2 regions of the Delftia sp. WSY_7 genome follow, and region 1 is predicted to be linked to the other one. Evidence: predicted binding sites of a transcription regulator. Region 1 holds the regulator's gene; the other holds the start of a gene.
The links. Region 1 encodes FliA, which starts transcription of late flagellar genes. Its sites were predicted from a motif close to CTAAAGTTTNNNNNNNNNNNGCCGNTA; they were not measured.
Positions count from the first base shown of each region.

Region 2: fliS (flagellar export chaperone FliS) is a predicted target of FliA. The motif match lies at 1,658-1,684, and genes of this name have one in related genera.

Region 1 covers NZ_JBICLB010000024.1:11,178-15,593, forward strand. The annotation lists gene flhF (flagellar biosynthesis protein FlhF) at 1-1,484, shown strand, start outside; gene ACF8ME_RS10320 (hypothetical protein) at 1,477-2,358, shown strand; gene ACF8ME_RS10325 (RNA polymerase sigma factor FliA) at 2,364-3,077, shown strand; gene ACF8ME_RS10330 (PLP-dependent aminotransferase family protein) at 3,296-4,416, opposite strand, start outside.
Region 2 covers NZ_JBICLB010000032.1:2,202-6,617, forward strand. The annotation lists gene ACF8ME_RS11925 (flagellin) at 1-37, shown strand, start outside; gene fliD (flagellar filament capping protein FliD) at 204-1,595, shown strand; gene fliS (flagellar export chaperone FliS) at 1,717-2,130, shown strand; gene ACF8ME_RS11940 (flagellar protein FliT) at 2,133-2,432, shown strand; gene ACF8ME_RS11945 (HDOD domain-containing protein) at 2,589-3,881, opposite strand; gene flgL (flagellar hook-associated protein FlgL) at 3,903-4,416, opposite strand, start outside.

The DNA.
Region 1 (4,416 bases):
CCGAGGACACGCTGGAGCACAGCAAGGCCGCCGCCAGCAGCACGCCGCTGCAGCAGGCCATCGAGCGCCGCTCGGCCGAGGAGACCACGGGCCTGCGTCCCCAGCTGCAGGCCCAGCTGATCCAGGCACATACCCAGCCGCGCACGGCACAGCAGGCTTCGCCGGCGCCCTCACAGGCGGCTTCGCTGGCAGCCTCGCTGTCGGCAGATGGTGCCGAGCCCGCCGGCCTGCGCCAGAGCGTGCAGGAAGACACCGAGCAACTGGCCATGAGCACCCTGTCCTTCCAGGACTACGTGCGCGAACGCATGCTGCGCCGCCGCCACGAGGCCGGCGTCGACGAGCCCCTGCCCAGCTTTGCCCAGCGCCGCAGCCTGGGCGACGCCCTGCGCGAAGCGCCGGCCGCCGCGCCCATGGCCGCACAGCAGCCGTTCAAGGCACAGCCCGCGCCTTCCGTGGCCCGCCACAATCCGCTGCGCGCCAGCGCCGAGGCGCCGCTGCGCGAGCCCCTGCGCAGCGAACCCGCTCCAGCCATGGCCTCCCAGGCGCTGCGCGATGAGCTGCAGTCCGTGCGCGACCTGATCGAAGAGCGCTTCAACACCCTGACCTGGCTGGGCCAGACGCGCCAGAACCCCATCCACGCCAATCTCACGCACAAGCTGATCCGCGCGGGCTACTCCCCCGTGCTGGCCCGCGCCCTGGTCGAGCACATGCCCCAGGACCTGTCCGCCGGCGACGCCGTGCGCTGGCTGATGCAGGTGCTGGAACGCAATCTGCGCACCGACGCCGGCCAGGAGCCGCTGTACGAGCAAGGCGGCGTCTTCGCCCTGGTGGGCTCCACCGGCGTGGGCAAGACCACGACCACGGCCAAGCTGGCGGCCCTGTGCGCGGCCAAGTACGGCGCCTCCAGCGTCGGCCTGATCACCCTGGACACCTACCGCGTCGGCGCCCACGACCAGCTGCGCTCCTACGGCCGCATGCTGGGCATGGTCGCCCACCTGGCCCATGACCGCGCCGCGCTGCAGGACCTGCTGGGCCTGCTGGCCAACAAGCAGCTGGTGCTGATCGACACCACGGGCGTGGCCCCGCGCGATCCGCGCAAGGACGAAATCCTGGACCTGCTGGACCTGCCCGGCGTGCAAAAGCTGCTGGCCGTGAACGCGGCCGGCCAGGGCGATGCGCTGGACGATGTGATGCAGGCCTTCAAGGCACGCGGCTCCAGCCAGGCCATCCTCACCAAGGTGGACGAGGCCGTGAAGCTGGGCCCCTCGGTGGACACGCTGATCCGCCACCAGATGCAGCTGCGCGGCGTGACCAACGGCCAGCGCGTGCCCGAAGACTGGGAGCGCGCCGATGCGCAGCAGCTGGTCTCCGCCTCCATGCGCGCCTCCACCCGCTCGGCCTTCGATCCCAAGGCGCTGGACCTGGACTTCTTCTTCACCCCGTCCAGCCCCAGCACCATGGACAGCGAGGTCAGCCATGCTTGAGACCTTCCCCCAACTGCACCAGGGCCTGGGCCTGCACGGCCAGCCCGGCGCCGCAGCACCGTCCAGCCTGCGTGTGCTGGCCATGCTGCGCGACACGGCGGCCGACCCTGAAGGCCAGTCCGAGCAATCCCTGCTGTGGCCGGTCTGCGCCAGCCTGCAGCGCCTGGGCATGCCCGTCCTGGTGCTCGATGCCAGCCAGGGCGAGGCGGCCGACGCGCCTGGCCTGGCCCAGCTGCTGCAGCAAAGCGCCTGGCAGGCCCGTACCGGCCTGCACCCCGACCCCCGTCACAGCTCGGTGGCCGTGCTGCCTGCCCGCCAGGGCCTGGAGCTGCTGCCCCTGCAGGCACGGCAAGCCGGCATGACGCCCATGCAATGGCTGCAGCGCCATGTGCGCGGCTATGCCATCGTCATGCTGTATGCCGATGCCGACACGCTGGCCCGCAATCTGCCCGGCCAGGCCGTGCACCCGCTGATGGTGCTGCCCGAACACGGTCCCCGCGTGCTGGGCTGCTACCGCCAACTCAAGCAGCTGGCCGTGCATGCCGGCCTGCGCTGCCTGCTGGCGCCGCTGCTGCCCGGCGCTGACCCCGTGGATGTGACCAGCTACGATTGGCGCCGCGGACAGACCGGTGCCCGCAGCCAGGCCGAGGATGCGCAACGGCGCCAGTCACAGATCGACGCGCTGCTGCGCTGCGCACAGCGCCATCTGGGCCACGCGCCCGGGCTGCTGCCCGTGCGCCTGCACCATGCACCGGACCTGCAGCGCCTGGCGCTGCAGTTGCTCAACCATGCGGGCAGCGTATTGCCGCATGGCGGCCAGGACCTGGCCGCCGGCTACGCACCGCTGCCTGCATCCCATGCCTGGAGCCACTGACTGCCATGTACACCGCCAAAGGCCAACTCGACCGCGATGCACTGATCCGTCGGCACGTACCCCTGGTACGCCGGATCGCGCTGCACATGATCGCCAAGCTGCCTCCCAATGTGGAGCTTGATGATCTGATACAGGTCGGAATGATCGGCCTGGCCGAAGCCCTGTCCCGCTTCGAGAGCGAGCAGGGCGTGCAATTCGAGACCTTCGCCAGCCAGCGCATCCGCGGCGCCATGCTCGATGAACTGCGCGAGGGCGACTGGATGAGCCGCAGCTCGCGCAAGAGCCAGAAGGACATAGAGCACGCGCTGCACCGCCTGGAGCAGCGCCTGGGACGCACCCCGCTGGAGTCCGAGATCGCCGACGAGCTGGGCATGGACCTGGACGACTACCAGTCGCTGCTGGGCAAGGTGCGCGGCACGCAACTGGTCTACCTGGAAGACATGTCAGGCGGCGACGAGGGCGAGGACTTCCTCGAACGCCACGTGGCCGACAGCGGCGCCGACCCCTTTGCGCTGCTGCGCGACCACCGCCTGCGCGTGGCCCTGGTCGAAGCCATCAAGGCCCTGCCCGAGCGCGAGCAGTACATCATGGGCATGTACTACGAGCACGACATGAACCTCAAGGAAATCGCCGCTGTGCTGGGCGTGACCGAATCGCGTGTGTGCCAGCTGCACAGCCAGGCGATTGCGCGCCTGCGTACGAAGATGCGGGCGCATTGACTGGGGGCACCCCCTGAGGCGCTGACGCGCCTTCCCCCTCTCTACCCGCTTCGCGGGGGAGGGGGACGACACCCTCGCGGCGGGGCGGCCCTTGCTCGGTGTCCCTCGCTTTGGGCCTCGTCGGTTTTTTGCGCTGCTGGTCTGATCTATGTTTGCGGGTCGATACAGTCTTCCCCGCCTTCCGCCCCCTCCCCCTCTCCTCTCTCCCATTCCCTTTTCTATGCGCTGCCGCGCATGGCCTGGACTTCGCGTTCGAAGATGCGCCAGAAGGCGGGTTCCTGCGTGGTGGCGAAGTTGATGCGCATGCAGGTGCTGGGCTGGCGGCCGGCGTGGAACATGGAGCCGGGGGCGATGAAGTAGCCGGCGTCCAGCAGGCGCTGGGCCAGGGTTTCGGTGTCCACGCCGGTGTCCACCCAGCCGAACATGCCGGCCGGCTCGGCCGCGAAGCGGGCACCGGCCTGCTGGGCCAGTGCCACGCTGCGCATGCGGGCCTGGGCCAGGTGCTGGCGCAGGCGCTCGGCATGGCGGCGCAGCTGGCCCTGGTCCATGCAGTGGGCCAGGGCGCGTTCCGTCAGTGCGGGGGTGGTCAGCGTGGACAGCAGCTTGGTGTCCACCAGGCGCTCCACCAGCGCAGGCGGCGGCGCCAGATAGCCCACGCGCCAGTTGGGCGCCAGCAGCTTGGCGAAGCCGCTCACGTAGATGCTGTGGCCAAGGCGGTCCAGCACGGTCATGCGTGCGGCGTGGTCGGGCGCGATCTCGCCATAGGTATCGTCCTCCACCACGTAGAAGCCGAATCGCCGCGCCAGCTGCAGCACCTCGTGGGCGCTGGCCGGCGACAGGCTGTACCCGGTGGGGTTGTGCAGCACGCTCACGCTGACGTAGAGCTTGGGCGCACAGCTTTCGCAGTACCGCTGCATCACGGCCAGGTCCGGCCCGTCGGGGCCGCGCGGCACGGGCAGCACGCGCATGCCCAGCGATGCCAGGCGCGCGAACTCCACGGCCCAGCCGGGCTCCTCCACCATCACCGGATCGCCCGGCTGCAGCAGGGCCCGGCTGACCACGTCCAGCCCATGCGTTGCGCCCATGGTGGTGATGATGTGCTGCGGCGCCGCCGCAATGCCCAGGCGCGCCAGGCGCCGCGACAGCGCCTCGCGCAGGCTGAGGTCGCCCAGCGGGTCGCCATAGCCCACGCAGGAGTCGTGCAGGGATTTTCCCGAGCAGGCCTTGCGCATGGCAGCGGCCAGAAAGCCTGCCTCCAGCCATTGGGCCGGCAGCACGCCCGCGCCGGGCTGGGGCCTGCCGCCCACGCTCTGGTGGAACATGCCGCGCACCAGCATGG
Region 2 (4,416 bases), on a different contig from region 1:
TCAGCTGCCCCAGTCGGTACTCAAGTTGATCCAGTAAAGAAACGCGAAAAAAAAGCGGCGGCATGGCCTCAAGTCTGGGGTCGGCATGCCGAAGCATTGGTGGTGGGGCTCCTTGCATGCCGTGCGGCTTGCGCGTGCCCTGGGAGCCTTGTGCGCTGGCGCAGCACAGGCTCTAGGCCCGTAGCACTAAAAAGGAGTACGTTATGGCATTGACAGCAGCGGGGATTGGCAGCGGCCTGAATGTGGAATCGATGATTTCGCAGTTGGTGACGCTGCAAAAGCAGCCTCTGGTGCAGTTGCAGACGGCTGCATCTTCCCTTGACACCAAGATCTCGACGGTCGGCAGCATCAAGTCGCTCATGTCGACCTTGTCTGACTCGGCCCGAAAACTAGCCGACAAGGATGCCTGGGCGCTGACGACGGCGACGGCGTCGAACACGGCGGTTTCCGTGAGCGTGACCGGCAGCGCGATGCCCGGCAGCACACAGATCGATGTGGACCAGGTGGCTCGCAACCAGTCGCTGGCATCGAAGAGCTTTGCCGCTGCCTCGAACTTCGGGCCCGGGACGCTGAAGTTCACCATGGGAGGAAAGACCACCGAGGTCCAGATCAGCGAATCGATGACCATGGACAAGGTTGTCGCGGCCATCAATGCCAAGCAGGGTGAAAGTGGCGTGGTCGCCTCCGTGATCAAGGATGCGAACGGCGAACGGCTGCTCATGCGTTCGAAGAATTCCGGCGCTGATGCCCAGTTCACCGTCGAGGCGACGGGCGCGGATGCCAATCTGTCTTCCCTGGCCTATGCGGGACAGGCGACCAACGGTGATACGAGCAATGGTGGCGTGGTTCAACTGGCACAGAATGCCAAGGCCACGGTCAACGGCATCAAGGTGGAATCGGCGACAAACGAGTTCAAGGACACCATCCCCGGTTTGAGCTTCACGGTCAATCAAGCCACCAAGACCGGAGAACCCACACTGCTGACTGTCGTCTCTGACACCGAAGGTATGAAGAAGAACATCCAGGCCTTCATGGATGCCTACAACGCCATCAGCGACAAGCTTGTGGCGTCCACCAAGTACGATGCCGAGAGCAAGACTGCCGGCGTCATGCAAGGTGACTCCACTATGGTTGGTCTGACCAATGGTCTGCGCGAGGTGCTTGCTTCCCAGATCGGTGGCATCAACCTGTCGGACCTGGGCATACAGTTGGGCAAGGGCGGCAAGCTGGCCTTCGGCACGCTTGCCAAGGACAAGTCCAATCTGGAAGCGGTTCTGAAGGATCCCAGCAAGCTGGCGCAGGTCTTTGCTGCGGAAGGCGAGTCCGACAAGCCAGAGACAAAGGGCCTGGCCCTGCGGATGAAGGAGTACGCCGACAAGGTCCTCGAATTCGACACAGGGGTGTTTGATGCCAAGACCAAGGGCTTACAGCAGCTCAAGAAGGACAACACCAAGGCCCAGGACCGCGTCAACGAGCGCGCCGAAGCCTTTGAACAGCGCATGCGTACACAGTACGCAGCGTTGGACAAGAAGATGGGATCGAGCTCGGTGCTTAGCTCTTACCTGTCACAGCAAGTAAGCCAGTGGAACAGATAGGCCTCAGGTCTAATGATTGAGACGAGCCTGCGTATCAGGCTTGTCCAGCATGCAAGGCGAGGCTTCAGTTTCTCGCCTGGATGCCGAAAATCATGGTAACAAGACACCAAGGAACGCTGGAATGAATTCGATGTTCAACCGCCGTGGGGCTAGCGCTTACAACCAGGTAGGTGTTCAGTCGGTTGTGAATGGAGCATCCCCTCATATGCTGATTCAGCTATTGTTCAATGCCCTGGATGCATCTCTGAATGCGGCCAAGGGCGCCATGCAGCGCGGCAGCATTGAAGAAAAGGGCATCCAGATCGGCAAGGCGGTACGCATTCTCGAGGAGGGCCTCAAGGCAGCCGTAGATGTTGACCAGGGCGGGGAATTGGCCCAGAACCTGATCACGGTTTATGACTACAGCATCACCCAACTGACATTCGCCAATCTGCGCAACGATGTGCAATTGCTGCAATCGGTCCAAGACGTTCTGGCGCCGATCGCGCAAGGCTGGAGCGATATCTCCGATACGCCAGCCGTTGCCGGGACCTAGAAATGGAGTTGACATTGATTGACTTTTACCGGGCCATAGAAGACAGCAGCGCCAAGATGCTGCAGGCCGCACAGAACAAGGATTGGGAGGGAGTGACGCGCTACGAAGGCACCTGTGCCGTGCTGATCGAGCAGCTGCGGCTCAAGTCCCATGACGAGCCGCTGGCGCCTGAGCAACGCAAGGAGAAGGCCCGCATCATGCAGCGCATCCTGCGCAACGATGCCCAGATCCGCACGCTGGCCGAGCCCTGGCTGGCACAGTTCGAGCACATGTTCGACGGTCAGCCCCACGCCATGCATTGAGCCATGGCCTGACGGCGGCAGCTGCATCTGCAGCTTCCTGCCGGACATGAAAAAACCGCCTGAGATCCAGGCGGTTTTTTCATGGGCGGAATCTGCGGATGGCAGCGGCTGCAGATCAGGCCGCAGGTTCGGCCGCTGTGGGTCGCCGTATATCGATCAGGCCGCCGGCGCGGGCTGCACCTGCAGTTCGCTGAGCATGCGCAGCAGGTTGCGGTTGACGTCCTCGATCTCGAAGTCGTTGTCTTCGCGCAGCTGGCGAATCGGTGCGGGATCGTCGGATTCCAGCGCAATGGCCATCATCAGGGCCGGCGCGTAGGGGCCGGTGCGCGTCACGGCCGCGTCGAAGACGCGTTCGGACAGTGGTACGCGGCGCAGCACGGTGGGCAGGGGCTCGCCCAGCAATTGGTCCAGCTGCGAGAACAGGCCCAGCAGATAGACCTCGCGCTGCAGGTCGTGGCTGATGCCGGCTTCGATCAGGCGTTCGGTCAGGCTGGCGCGCAGCCGGATGGCGGTGCGCACGGGTATCAGGCTGGGCTCGGTGCAGGCGTGGGGCAGCTGGTCCGACAGCCAGCGCTGCAGCGTGCCGTAGCCCAGCATCACCAGGCCGCGGCGCAGCGAGTCCACATTGCCCCGCAGGCCCAGGGCCGCGGAGTTGGTGTAGAGCATGAAGCGATAGGCCAGGATGGGGTCCTCGCCCAGGATCTGCTCGAAGGCTTCCAGCGATTGCTCGGCATCGACGGCGCGCATCAGCGCAAGCACGGTGTCGCGGCTGGGCAGGGCGGGGTGATGGCGCTGGGCATGCAATGCATCGGCCACGGGCCAGCCGGCGATGGCGCCCGCATGGAAGCTGTCCAGGCACAGATCGGCCAGAGCCAGGCTTTCCAGCCCTTCATACATCTGGCCGCCCAGCAGCTGCAGGGGGGGCAGGGTGGGGGCGGGCCTGGCGGCCTGCTTGAGGGCCTGGAGCTTGGTCGGCGCTTCGGCGGCCTGCGCGGCCTGCTGCAGCGCCAGCACGGTCTGATTGGGCATGCCCGAGGCGCCTTCGGGCGGCAGGTGCAGCAGGCTGCTGGCAAACCAGTGGGCGGCCTGGGCGTCGGGCACGTCGGACAGCGGGCCGCGCCAGACCAGCATCAGGCCGCGCGCATGGGCCTGGCGCACCAGGTCATAGATGGCGGAGTCCTGCAGCCAGTCGCCGCGTACCTCGATCCAGGGGCTTCCCTTGGAGGCGTTCTCCAGCAGGTCGCACAGCACCTGGCGGGATTGGGGCGACAGCAGCACCGGCGGCGACTGCGTGCCCCAGGTCTCGCGCAGTATGCGCAGCAGGTGGGCCACGTCGGCCTGGACGCCGGGCTCCTCGTGAAGATAAAGCTGCACGCCCGCCAGACGGCGGGCCTGGTTCCAGAGCGGCCTATAGCCGAGGGTCAGAGAGCTCAGGACGGACTGGACCATGGATGCATGCGCGGGCGGTTATCAGTTGATGAAGTTGAACAGTGACAGTTTCTGGATCGAGGCGTAGGACTGCAAGGCCGCCTGCATGCCCACCTTCTGCATGTCCACATCGGAGAGGGCCTTGATCATATCGATGTCTTCGGCCCGCGAGCGCGCTGCTTCCTGCTGGTCCGCCTGGTTCTTCATGTCGTCTTCGAGGCGGTCGGCGCGGTTGAGCTGGTCGCCGGCGAAGCTGCGCATGGCCTGGACGCGGCTCATGCCGGCGTCGAGTTCGTTGAGGCCGCGGCCCAGCGCCTGCTGCATGGCGCCGGCATCGGTGGCGCCGTTCTTCACGCCCGCGATCACGTTGTCCAGCACGCTGAACAGGTCGGTGCGCTGGCTGGGGCCCAGCGTGAAGCTGTCGCCCGTGGCCAGGTTGCCCGAGATCTTCATCGACATGCCGCCCACGGTGATGGTGTCTCCGGCCGTGTAGGGAACGGCCGGGCCGGTCGTGCCACCGGAGGTGACGGTGTAGCTCAGGGCGCCCGTCGTGGCG